3 regions of the Streptomyces sp. XD-27 genome follow, and region 2 is predicted to be linked to each of the others. Evidence: riboswitches for the same ligand, from Rfam matches in the RefSeq annotation. Region 2 holds a riboswitch; each other region holds the start of a gene.
The links. Region 2 has a riboswitch for cyclic di-AMP ahead of Q3Y56_RS13320 (transglycosylase family protein). Riboswitches for the same ligand answer to the same signal wherever they lie in the genome.
Positions count from the first base shown of each region.

Region 1 (3,975 bases), 560 kb from region 2:
GCGCCGTTCTGCGTCGTCTGCGGGGTGGCGGTGATGGGGGCCCCGGCGTTCACCCGGGTCTGGCACGGCGGAAGCCCCGCCGCCCTGCCCGCCATGGCGACGGCCGGCGCCGACTACACCTGGACCGACCTGTGGCACGGGTTCTTCACCAACATCTCCCAGGTCGCCCTCTCGGCCCACTGGTACGTCGGCGCGATCATGTTGGTCGGGCTGTTCGTCGCGGGGCTCCGCCCGGGTCTGGCCGCCGTCCTGGGCAGCGCCGTCGCGGTGCTCGTGGCCTGGGCGCTGGGTGCCCCGCCGGGCGCGGTCGCGGTGGGCGTCTACGGCTACAACGGAGTGCTGGTGGCCATCGCCCTGGGCACCCTGTTCCTGGCGAGGACGGTACCGAGCGCGCTCTACGCCTTGGTGGCCGTGGCCGCCGCCACCGTGCTGACGGCCGCACTGAACGCCTACTTCACGCCCTTCGGCGGACGTACCCTCACCTGGCCCTTCACCATCACCACCTGGCTGTTCATCGCCGCGGTCCCGGCCTTTCCGCGGATCCGGCGCGCTGTGTGAACGAGGAAGCGCAGCCGAAACGAGCGCTGCCGAAGCGAGCGCTGCCGAACAAGCCCTACCGCACGAGTGCTTACGACAGCAGGTCGACGCGCGTGCCGATGCCGCGCTGCCGCGCCCGCTGATACGCGGTCCGGGCGACGGCGAGGTCCTGCCAGGGCAGCCCGACCGGGGCGTCGACGGAGCGTGCGCCAGACCCCTGACCCGTGGCTGGATCTGTCGCCTCTCGAGCCCGAAGCGTGATGATTCCCGGCCATGTGCCGCAGCAGGGGGCAAAGGGAACTGCGGTCCACGGCTTCGCCAAACACCGCACGCGGGGTGTGTCGACGCCGCTACGGTAAGTCGCGAGATGTCGCTTCGGGGGCGCGGCGAGTCGATGGCCGGGAGGAGTAGAGACATGGGACACGCAGAAGCCGGCGGGCCGCCCACCGAGCATCTTGACGGGCTGCTGGCCCGCGCTCAGAACACGTTCGAGCTCGACGAAACGGAGCTCGTCCGGCTGCGTGACGCCCTGATGCACCAGACCGAACTGCGGTCGTGCCGCCAGTGCAACGAGCCGCGAGGACCGGTGGGATACAGCACGTTCCGGCACGTCTTCCTGCTGCCGGACGGCAGCAGCGGGCTGCTGTGGGAGCTGGAGCACAACACCGCCCGGGACGGGAGCCTCCTGTACGAGCTGTACCTGGACGAGGAGGCCCTCACCACCGCCGAGCGCCGTGTGCACGAGCTCACCGGCGGCGGCCGCTGGGAGGACTGGGAGGAGTTCGAGAAGGGCCCGGTGTGGCTGCCCGAGCAACTGCTGCGCACCACGGTGCCGCTGGAGATGTCCCGCGCGTACGTGGCCGACAACTCCGCCGACCACGCGCGGCGCGTGCTGCGCCGTGCGGAGAACTCCGACCGGCCGGGCGAGGAGGTCGAGCAACTGCTCGCGACCGCGTTCGCCCACGACATCGCGCTCGCGCCGAAGCCGCGGCGGCGCTCGGGGGGACGGGACGCGACATGGTGCCGCTTCTATGAGCACGCGTTCCTGCTGGCGTGCGGGGACGAGATCAGCCTGTGGGAGCTGGAGCACAACCTGACCAGCGACGGGCGGCTGGTGTGCGAGGTCTATCTCGACGAGGCCGCGGCCGAGCTGGCGGCGGACCGGCGGGCCCGGGCCCTCGGCGTGGAGCTGTGACGCGGCGCCGGCCCTGATCCTCAGAACGCCGGACGCGAGTGATGCCCGGAACCGTCGCTTCACCCGCTGGATTTCGGCCGTTCTGATCGTCGGAGGCGTCGTCTTCGACGGGGCCGCCCCGCGCCGGCCGCCTCGGGCGTGACGTCGCGTAGTCGAAGGTGACCCCTCAGGCATAACGATTGACACACGATCAGGCGTGTCAGGTTTGCGTGTACGTGGAACACGACGTCGCGGCGCGCCGGTGGAACCGGCAACTCGCACCACCCTGCCCGCAAATGACCGTTTGGCGCGCGTCAAAGGTTCGTGGATTCCGGGGAACAGCTTGGAATCGTGTCGCCGGGTCTATTAACGTTCGATAACGCAGCGCGGTCGTCACAGCCGTCGCAGAGGCGGCACCGTGCGCCGTCGCCGAATCCCTACGCACCACCACTGCACCACCAGCAACACCAAGGGAACCGGGGAACCACCAACCTTGGGGTGAATCGGGCCGCACCTGGCCCGTAGGAGACCTTCCTGCTCCGAACCCGTCAGCTAACCCGGTAGGCGAGAAGGAAGGAAAGGAGTACGCCCCGGTGGCGTCCAACAGGTCTGCCCTCGACGAGGCACCGTACGGAACCTCCGGCGGAGCCGGGCCCTCCGGGACCGCCGTCTTCGCCCCCGGCGCCGCCGACGACGGCGAGCCGTGGGAGGAGTGGAACCCCACGGAGGAGTCCGTCGCCCCGGTCCGCGGCAGGCACCGGGTCGTCAAGCAGCGCGGCGGGACCATGGCGCGCAGCGGCGCCGTGCTCGGCGTCGGTGTCATCGCGGCGGTCGGCGCGGGCGGCATGGCGACCGCCAAGGACCGGCCGAACGCCCCGATATCCATGCCGGACCTGGCCCATGTCGCCGACGAGGTGCAGGACGCGCTCCCGGACACCAAGGACCTTCCCGTCATCGGGCCGCTGATCTCCGACGGCGACCCCTCCGGCACCGGCACACGGGGTTCCGGCACTCCACTCTCCCAGGCCGGGCTCACCCCCCAGGACCGGGCCAGCGGCACCACGGACGCGGGCGAGGCGCTCCGCGCCCGCATCATGCAGCAGGCCGAGCAGCAGCAGACGGCCGCCGACGAGGCCCAGCGGGAGGCGGCGGCGCGGGCCGAGGCGGCGGCCGCGGCGAAGGCGGCGGCGGAGCAGAAGGCGAAGGACGTCGCGCAGCAGAAGGCCGCCAAGGCGGAGGCCGAGCGGAAGGCCGCGGAGGAGGCCGAGCGCAAGGCGGCGGAGGCCGCCCGCAAGGCCGAGGCCGAGCGTCGCGCGAAGCTGGCCGCGTCCTATGCCCTCCCCCTCGCCTCGTACACCCTGACCTCGTCGTTCGGCGAGGCGGGCGACATGTGGTCGGCCGACCACACGGGCCAGGACTTCGCGGCCCCGACCGGCACCCCGGTCAAGGCGGTGCACGGCGGGACGATCACCGAGGCCGGCTGGGCGGGGTCGTACGGCTACCGCATCGTGCTCACGCTGGAGGACGGCACGGAGGTCTGGTACTGCCATCTGTCCTCCATGGTCCGGACCTCGGGTTCGGTGTCGACCGGAGATGTGATCGGCCGCGTCGGCGCCACGGGCAACGTGACCGGACCGCATCTGCACCTCGAGGTACGACCGGGCGGCGGAGCCCCGATCGACCCGCTGGCCTGGCTGCGCGAGCACGGCCAGAACCCGTAGCGGAGGCCGCACGCCCCACCCGTGCCCTCCTCCCCTTCCCCCACGCCCTGAACGCCGACGGCCCTGGTCTCTCTCCCCCCTTGACACCAGGGCCGCCGGTCTGTCCGGGGCAGGAAGCCCGTCGCCCAGCCGCTGCCCGATCGCCAGGAAGGTCCGCCCATGACGACGCCCCCGTACCTGTACCGCGTAGGGACCCCCGCCGACGACGCCGAACTCACGGCGCTGGACGACTCCTTCACCACGGACACCGTGTACGAGGTCACGGCGACCGCGACCGGCTTCTCCCTCCATCCGGCACCCGTCCACCCGCCCCTGACGAAGCAATTCCCGGACGATGACGGCGACGAGGACGACGACCGGGTCGACCACACGGTGGTCGCGGTGGACGGCGACCGCATCTGCGCCTTCATCGCACTCGACTACGAGGACTGGAACCGCCGCCTGGTCATCCGCCAGATCACCGTGGCGCCCACCCACCGGGGCAAGGGCATCGGCCGCCACCTGATGGCCCGAGCCTTCGCCTACGGCCACGACCGCGGTGCC
Region 1 is NZ_CP130713.1:3,732,177-3,736,151, reverse strand. Features, by position in the region: gene Q3Y56_RS15930 (urea transporter) at 1-558, shown strand, start outside; gene Q3Y56_RS15920 (DUF6227 family protein) at 953-1,732, shown strand; cyclic di-AMP (ydaO/yuaA leader) riboswitch at 2,129-2,293, shown strand; gene Q3Y56_RS15915 (M23 family metallopeptidase) at 2,305-3,432, shown strand; gene Q3Y56_RS15910 (N-acetyltransferase) at 3,592-3,975, shown strand, end outside.
Region 1: linked by a shared signal. The riboswitch ahead of Q3Y56_RS15915 (M23 family metallopeptidase) and the one ahead of Q3Y56_RS13320 (transglycosylase family protein) in region 2 are both predicted to bind cyclic di-AMP.

Region 2 (3,975 bases):
TACGCGGCGACGAGCTCCTCGTAGTACGAGGTCATGTCGGCGGCGGTGCGCTCCTGGCCCTCGAAGACGTACACGCCGTCCTTGTAGAACTCGGAGGCGGCGACGTCCAGCGCCAGCGCGATGTCCTGACCCGGGGTGTAGCCGGCCTTCTGGATGGCCTCGAGGATGAGGTCCAGGGCGTCGCGGTTGGAGTCGAGGTTCGGCGCGAAGCCGCCCTCGTCGCCCAGGCCGGTGGACAGGCCGCGCTCCTTCAGCACCGCCTTGAGGGTGTGGTACACCTCGGTGCCCCAGCGCAGGGCCTCGGAGAAGGACTCCGCGCCGATCGGCGCGATCATGAACTCCTGGATGTCCACGTTGGAGTCGGCGTGCGAGCCGCCGTTGAGGATGTTCATCATCGGGACCGGCAGCAGGTGGGCGTTGGGGCCGCCCAGGTACCGGAAGAGCGGGAGGTCGGACGCCTCGGAGGCGGCGTGCGCGACGGCGAGGGAGACGCCCAGGATGGCGTTGGCGCCGAGCGAGGACTTGTCCGGGGTGGCGTCCAGGTCGAACATCGCCTGGTCGATCAGGCGCTGCTCGGTGGCGTCGTAGCCGACCAGCTCCGGGCCGATCTGCTCGATGACGGCGAGGACGGCCTTCTCGACACCCTTGCCGCCGTAGCGGTTCTTGTCACCGTCACGCAGCTCAAGCGCCTCGAAGGCGCCGGTCGAGGCGCCGGACGGCACGGCAGCACGGCCGGTGCTGCCGTCGTCGAGGCCGACCTCGACCTCGACCGTGGGGTTGCCTCGCGAGTCGAGGATCTCGCGAGCTACGACGACGTCGATGGACGGCACGAGGATCTCCTTCGTGTGGGTCTGCGTCTGCAGCATGAGCCTAACGGCAGCGGCGGGCTGCCCCCGCCCGACGCCCGGCCCGCGAGACGGCAGAGCCCCCGGACGGGCTGTACGTGTCGATATGCCAGCCCGTCCGGCTCCCGCGGGCCGTGGTCCGGGGGCGAAGGCCCGCCGGAGAGCTCGGGTCAGCTCAGGTGCAGGCGCTGACCGGGGTAGATCAGGTCGGCGTCGGCGACGACGTCGTCGTTCAGCTCGTGGAGCTTGTGCCAGCCGCCCTCGACGTGCCGGGCCTCGGCGATCTTGGAGAGGGTGTCGCCGGCCTTCACCGTGTACTCGCCGTCGCCCTTGGGCACGGCGCGCTCGTGGGAGCGGGTGGTGGGCGCCGGCTGGGCCTGGCGCTCGGTGTGTCGCGGGGCCTGCTGCTGGGGCTGCGCCTTCGGCTGGGTCTGGGTCCGCGGCTTCGGCTGGGCCTTGGGCGTGCTCTGCTGCTGCGACGGGGTGGTGGCCGAGGAGCCGCCCTCGTAACCGCCGGAGGTCAGGTTCTTGCCGCAGACCGGCCAGGCGCCCTTGCCCTGCCCGGCCAGGACCTTCTCGGCTATCTGGATCTGCTGGTCCTTGCTGGCCTGGTCGGCGGTCGGGGCGAACGCGGTGCCGCCGTACGCGGCCCAGGTCGAGGCCGAGAACTGCAGGCCGCCGTAGTAGCCGTTGCCGGTGTTGATCGACCAGTTGCCGCCGGACTCGCACTGCGCGACCTGGTCCCACTGCTGGGTGGTCGCGGCGGAGGCCTGGGTGGCGGCGATCAGCGGAGCGGCGACCGCGGCGCCGGTGACACCGGCGAGGGTGGCGATGCGAGCGGCCTTGGAGGGACGACGATGCTTGCCCTTGGACTTGAGCATGGTTGGTTCGTTTCCTCACCGACGCCTGCGAGGTGAGCTGTCGGGTTCGGGCGTGTGAGTGGCCCGGCCGGATGCGCTGCCGCGCATCCGGCTTCACCCCTAGCCGGCGGACCGGCGCACAATCCTGGGTCCCCCGCTCCTGCCTTCGGCGCTTGCGCGTCGACAACCCCCCGACCGTTGGCAGGACTCGGCGTGTCGGTCGGCGGTGCCCGCGGTGGCGAGCGGTGACGACGGTAAGCACAGCTCCCGGGTGAGCTCAAACCCCAACATCCGTGGAAACTCAGCCGTGTTTGCGCCCAGGGAACCACTATCTCCGCAGGTCAGACGTGACCTGTTAAGGCCGGATAAGGCGGACACACCCGTCAATGCGAAGAGACTCATGTCTCATTTTCGGCACGGCGGGCGAGATGCCCCGAACTAGCGTTCGCCGCCGTCCAGGACAAGGCGCTGACCTGGGTGGATGAGGTCCGGGTCGGTGCCCACGAGGCTCTCGTTGGCCTCGTAGAGCGCGGGCCAGCCCCCGGGGACGTCATGCTCGGCCGCGATGGCCGACAGGCTGTCACCGGAGCGCACCGTGTAGCGCTTCGGGCCGTCGCCCGCGGGGTTCGCGCCGCGGTCGCGGTCACCGCGCGAGGCGTGCCGCCCGCCGCGCCGCTCGCCGTCGTCGGCGCGGTCGTCCGGGGCGCCGCGGTGCCTGCCGCTGCCGGGCTCCGGCGTACGTCCGGCGTCCGGGGACGGGGCCTTGCCGTCGCCCTTGCTCTCGTCCCCGCCGTCACCCTTGCCGTCGTCCGTACGGCCGTCCGCGGGGTCTTCCGACGGCTTGGGCGCGGAGTCGGAGTCCCGCTCCGGGTCCTTGCCGTCCGCACGGTCCGTGGAGCCCTTCCCGTCCTCGTCGGCCTTGTCGCCCTTCTCACCGTCAGCGTCCTTGTCGCCCTTGCCGTCCTCGGGCGCCTTGCCGTCTGCGTCGCCATCCGTACGGTCGCGGTCCGCATCCGACGTGTCGTCGGAGCCGGAGTCGGAATCGGGCTTCTCGGTGGACGTGTCCTCGTCGGCGGGCTTCGTCGAGTCGGCGTCGCCGCCGTCCGGCTCCTCCGCCCCGGATCTGGGCGGCTCGGTGCTGCCGGGGTTCACCTCGGGCGCGTCGCCCCCGTCCTTGAGCCCGGCGTTCAGCGCGCAACCGGGCCAGGCCTGCGGCCCGCGGTCGGCCAGGATCGACTCGGCGACCGATATCTGCTGCGAGCGGCTGGCGAGATCGGGGCGCGGGGCGTAGGACGTGCCGCCGTAGCTCTTCCACATGTCGAGGGTGAGCTGGAGGCCGCCGTAGAAGCCGTTGCCCGCGTTGGCGCTCCACATGCCGCCGCTCTCGCATTCGGCGACCCGGTCCCACGTGGCCGTGTCGGCGGCGTGTGCGCCGGTGGCTCCCAGGAGGGGAAGCGCGATGCTCGCGCCGGTCACCCCCGCCGCGACGACGATGGCCGGAGCCTGACGGGGGCGGCGGTGCCTACCGTTCCCGGAGCGCATGCGGTTACCTCTCGTAGTGGCGGCTGAGTTGAGGCTGAAAGATAATCCGGCCGCCCACGAGTCACAAGCCGATGTAGCGGAGGTCACGCCCCGATCACGGTGCTGATCGTCCGTCAACTTCCTTCTGGGGTGAAGGTTACGGGGAGTGTGCGCAGCCCTCTCATAATGAGCCCGCCGCGCCAGCGCAAATCGGACGGATCGCCGTCGAGCGCAAGGTCCGGGAGGCGGCGCAGCAGGGTGGCGAGGGCGGTCCGCGCCTCCAGCCGGGCCAGCGGCGCGCCGAGGCAGTAGTGGATGCCGTGGCCGTAGCCGAGGTGCTGGTTGTCGGCGCGCGCCAGGTCCAGGATGTCCGGCCGTTCGAAGCGCTCGGGATCGCGGTCGGCGGCGGCCAGGACGACCAGGACGGGGTCGCCTTCGGCGATGCGCTGCCCGCCGAGGGTCAGCGGCTCGGTGGCGAACCGCCAGGTGGCGATCTCCACGGGGCCGTCGTAGCGCAGCAACTCCTCGACCGCGGTGGCGAGCAGGGCCTCGTCGCCGTCGGCCAGCGCGGCCTGGAAGCGCTTGCGCTGCGCCGGGTGGCGCAGCAGGGCGTAGGTGCCGTTGCCGATGAGGTTGACCGTGGTCTCGAAACCGGCGAACAGGAGGATGAAGGCCATGGCCGCGGCCTCGTTCTCGGTGAGGTGCTCGCCGTGGTCGCTGGCCCGGATCAGCCCGGAGATCAGGTCGTC
Region 2 is NZ_CP130713.1:3,171,017-3,174,991, forward strand. Features, by position in the region: gene eno (phosphopyruvate hydratase) at 1-830, opposite strand, end outside; gene Q3Y56_RS13320 (transglycosylase family protein) at 1,016-1,726, opposite strand; cyclic di-AMP (ydaO/yuaA leader) riboswitch at 1,734-1,887, opposite strand; gene Q3Y56_RS13325 (transglycosylase family protein) at 2,144-3,247, opposite strand; gene Q3Y56_RS13330 (cytochrome P450) at 3,361-3,975, opposite strand, start outside.

Region 3 (3,975 bases), 2.6 Mb from region 2:
TCGCCGACGACGGCGACGCGGGCCCGGACCTCGGGGTCGTCCTCGTGGACCGGGCGGCCCGCGAACAGGGCCTGGCCGGTGGTGGGCGCGTCGCGGCCCGCGGCGATGCGCAACAGGGTGGACTTCCCGGAGCCGTTGTGGCCGAACAGCGCTGTGCACGTGCCACCGGCCACGTCGAGGTCCAGCGGGTGCAGCGCCTGCCGTTCGCCGTACGTACGGCTCACCCCGCTCAGGCGCAGCAGCGCTCCCCCCGTGTCCCCGCCCATGTCCGCTCGGCTCCCCGTGATCGTTTCCGGTCCCGCCCCGACCCTAACCGTACGCCGTCGCGGTCACAGAGTGTCGTCGCGCTCGCCCTCCGCCTGGGACGGCGTGGTGCGCGGGACGTCCGGGTGCTTCTCGGTTCCTGGCAGCCTCCTGCCGGGTGTCTCGTTCTCGTCGTCCCGTTCTCCCTCGGCCTGAGAGGGGGTGTGCTCCCACGGCGAGGGGGTGTCCTTCTGCATGGCTGCTCCTTCCGGACCCGCCCGGCGCCCGCCGCCCGGGTCGTCGGGCCCTCCGAGTACCCCGTGCGGCCCGGCCCACCCCCGCCCCAGGGGTCCGGTGCCGGGCCGGGCAAGGGCCGGCCGGGCCGACCAGGGCCGGGCACGCCATAGGCTGGCAGCACGATGAGACGCAGAACCACCGCCCCGCCCGCCCCCTGCCGCAGCGCGACGGCATCGACCCGGTCCGGCTGCGGCTGCCCGCCGAAGGGGACTGGGCGACGATTCGGGACCACCTGGTCGACCGGCTGCCCGCGCTGGGGCCCGATCGGGTCGACGCCCTGCTGGACGAGGGCGGGATCGTCGGGGCGGACGGGCCCGTCGCGCCCGGCGCCCCCTTCACGCCCGGCGCCTTCCTGTGGTTCTACCGGCCGCTGCGCGAGGAGGTGCCGGTCCCCTTCGAGCTGGAGGTGCTCCACCGCGACGAGAACCTGCTGGTGGTGGACAAACCGCACTTCCTGTCCACCACGCCCCGTGGCCGCCACGTGACCGAGACCGCCCTGGTGCGGCTCCGCCGGGACCTGGGCCTGCGCGAGCTGAGCCCCGCCCACCGGCTGGACCGGCTCACCGCGGGCGTCGTGATGTTCGTGATCCGGCCGGAGCACCGCAGCACGTACCAGTCGCTGTTCCAGGACCGTGCGGTGCGCAAGGAGTACGAGGCCGTCGCTCGTCACGACCCCGGGCTGACGCTGCCGCGGACGGTGCGCAGCCGGATCGTCAAGGAGCGCGGAGTGATGGCCGCGCGGGAGGTGGCGGGCCCGCCCAACAGCGAGAGCCGCGTCGAGCTGGTCGAGCACCGGGGCGGGCTCGGCCGCTATCGGCTGCGCCCGGTGACCGGGCGCACCCATCAGCTGCGGGTGCACATGAACGCGCTCGGGGTACCGATCCTCGGCGATCCGGTCTACCCGGTGGTCGGCGATCCCGCCCCCGACGACTTCAGCGAACCGCTGCAGCTGCTCGCCCGGGAGCTGGCGTTCACCGACCCGGTCACCGGCCGCGAGCACCGGTTCACCAGTCGGCGCACCCTGCGGTCCTGGCCCGCCCCGGAATTGCCTAGTTGACCCGTCCGTACCACACCTGGCGGGTCCAGATCCTTTCCAGCCGGACGGACTTCCCCGGCTTGGGCGAGTGCCAGATCTGGTTCTTTCCGGCGTAGATCCCGACGTGGTAGACGCTGCCGCCGGAATGGAAGAACACCAGATCACCGGCTTTACGAGAACCCGAGGATACGTGCCGGGACTTGTTGTACTGGGCGGCCGCCGTACGCGGCAGCGTCTTGCCCGCCTTCTTGTAGGAATAGAGCGTCAGCCCGGAACAGTCGAACCGGTTGGGGCCCGCTGCCCCGTACGAGTAGGGTGCGCCCTTCTTCGATGCGGCGATCTTGAGCGCCTTGGATCCCAAGGTCGCCGCCTGTGCGTCGGAGCTCATACCCGGGACCAGCAGGGACGCGGTGACGGTCGCCACGGTGAGCGCCGAGACCTGACCCGTCCTGGATATGAGCGCGGGTATACGGGGAAGCACGGTCTTGCGAGAAATCGCGGACATGCCGAAGCCCTTCGTCATCCGCCTGCGAAAGATGACCTGTCGGGTTCGGGCCGGCGAAGTTGCCCGGCCACATAAGTGGCTTCACCCCAAGGACCACCGTGTTCGTGGTCCGCCGTGCTTGGGTCTCCCGCTCCTGCCGCTGTGCGTATCTGTCCGGCCATCCGGTGCGGCGGCAGGACTCGGCGTCCGCCCGGATGGTCCCGCCTCGGTGACGGGATCTTGTACCGGGAGGAGATCCTGCACCATCAACCATCGGACTTCAGAGCCGAGATGGCTTTCTGTGAACTTCTTCACGTCGGCCGTATTTCGGAATTCCAATGCCACGGGAGACTCCGCACTCCTTCACCGAGGGGCCTGAACGTGCCTTCGTGCAACGGGAGTTGTTCTCTCACGAACGAGTGGAATCCGCCTGGTGGAGTGATCGATTCCGGCCCTCGCGCAGGAAGCGGCGCAGCCGCTGGAGCGGCCAGGTGTTGATGACGTCGTCGGGGGTGAGCCAGCCCCGCTGCGCGGTGCCCACGCCGTAGCGCATGTACGCCAGATGGGGGGTGGCGTGGGCGTCGGAGTTCACCGCGAACTTCACCCCGTACCGCTTGGCGCGCAGGATCTCCTCGTCGCCCAGGTCGAGCCGTTCCGGATGGGCGTTGACCTCCAGCGCCGTGCCGGTTCTGGCGCACGCCTCGAACACCGCGTCGAAGTCGGCGTCGATGGCGGGCCGCTTGCCGATCCGCCGGGTGGTCGGATGGCCGATGACCGCGACGTACGGGTTCTCGCAGGCCCGTATGAGCCGCCGGGTCTGCGCCTCCCGGCTCTGGCTGAAGTGCGAGTGCACCGAGGCCACGCACACGTCGAAGCCTTCGAGGAAGTCGCCGGGCCAGTCCACGTCCCCGTCGGGGCCGATGTTGAGCTCGGTGCCGTGCAGCACCCGCATCCGGCGGTGCTCGCGGTCCAGTTCCCGCACCCGCTCGCGCTGGGCGAGCATCTTCTCGTCGGTCATCCGCTGCATGACGAGGTCCGGGGCGTGGTCGGTGACGGCGTAGTACGCGTAGCCGCGGGCCGCCGCGGCCGCGACCATCTCCTCCAGCGGGGCGAGGCCGTCGGTGAGGTCGGTGTGCGTGTGCAGGTCGCCGCGGATGTCCTCCTCGGTGACCAGCTCGGGGAGTTCGCCGCGCAGCCCGGCGGCCACCTCGCCGCGGTCCTCGCGCAGGGTCGGCGGGATCCAGGGCAGGCCGAGCCGGTCGTAGATCTCCTCCTCGGTCTGCGAGGTGATCTTCCTTCCGCTCTTGGCGTGGAACAGGCCGTACTCGGACAGCTTGAGCTTGTGGCGCACCGCCATCTCGCGGACCCGGATGTTGTGCGCCTTACTGCCCGTGAAGTACTGCAGGCCCGCGCCCCATGAGTCGGGGGGCAGCACCCGCAGGTCCACCTGGAGCCCTTTGGTGGTGCGGATGGAGGTCTTCTTCTCGCCGTGCGCGATGACCTCGGCGGTGTACGGCAGACCGCTGAACGCGTCCATGAACGCCGCCGACCGGTCGGCGGCGACGAGGACGTCGATGTCCCCGATGGTCTCCTTCATACGGCGCAGCGATCCGGCGTACGTGCAGCCTTCGCACCCGGTGACCCGCGACAGCTCGGAGACGACCTGCTCGGCGACGTCCATGGCGGCGTTGAGGAGGATGCGGCCGCCCGCCTTCTGCATGAGGGCGATGCCGTGCAGGATGTTCTCCTCGGTCTTCTTCCCGAAGCCCTTGACGTCGCGCAGCCGCTCCTCGTGGAGGGCGTCGAGCAGCTCGTCCACGGAGGAGATGCGCAGCTCCTCGTAGAGCGCCATGGCCTTCTTGGGGCCCAGCATGGGGATGGTCATCAGCTCGCGGACCCCGGCCGGGATCGCGAC
Region 3 is NZ_CP130713.1:595,483-599,457, forward strand. Features, by position in the region: gene Q3Y56_RS02550 (ABC transporter ATP-binding protein) at 1-266, opposite strand, end outside; gene Q3Y56_RS02555 (hypothetical protein) at 330-500, opposite strand; gene Q3Y56_RS02560 (pseudouridine synthase) at 923-1,597, shown strand; gene Q3Y56_RS02565 (C40 family peptidase) at 1,590-2,081, opposite strand; cyclic di-AMP (ydaO/yuaA leader) riboswitch at 2,086-2,276, opposite strand; gene polX (DNA polymerase/3'-5' exonuclease PolX) at 2,470-3,975, opposite strand, start outside.
Region 3: linked by a shared signal. The riboswitch ahead of Q3Y56_RS02565 (C40 family peptidase) and the one ahead of Q3Y56_RS13320 (transglycosylase family protein) in region 2 are both predicted to bind cyclic di-AMP.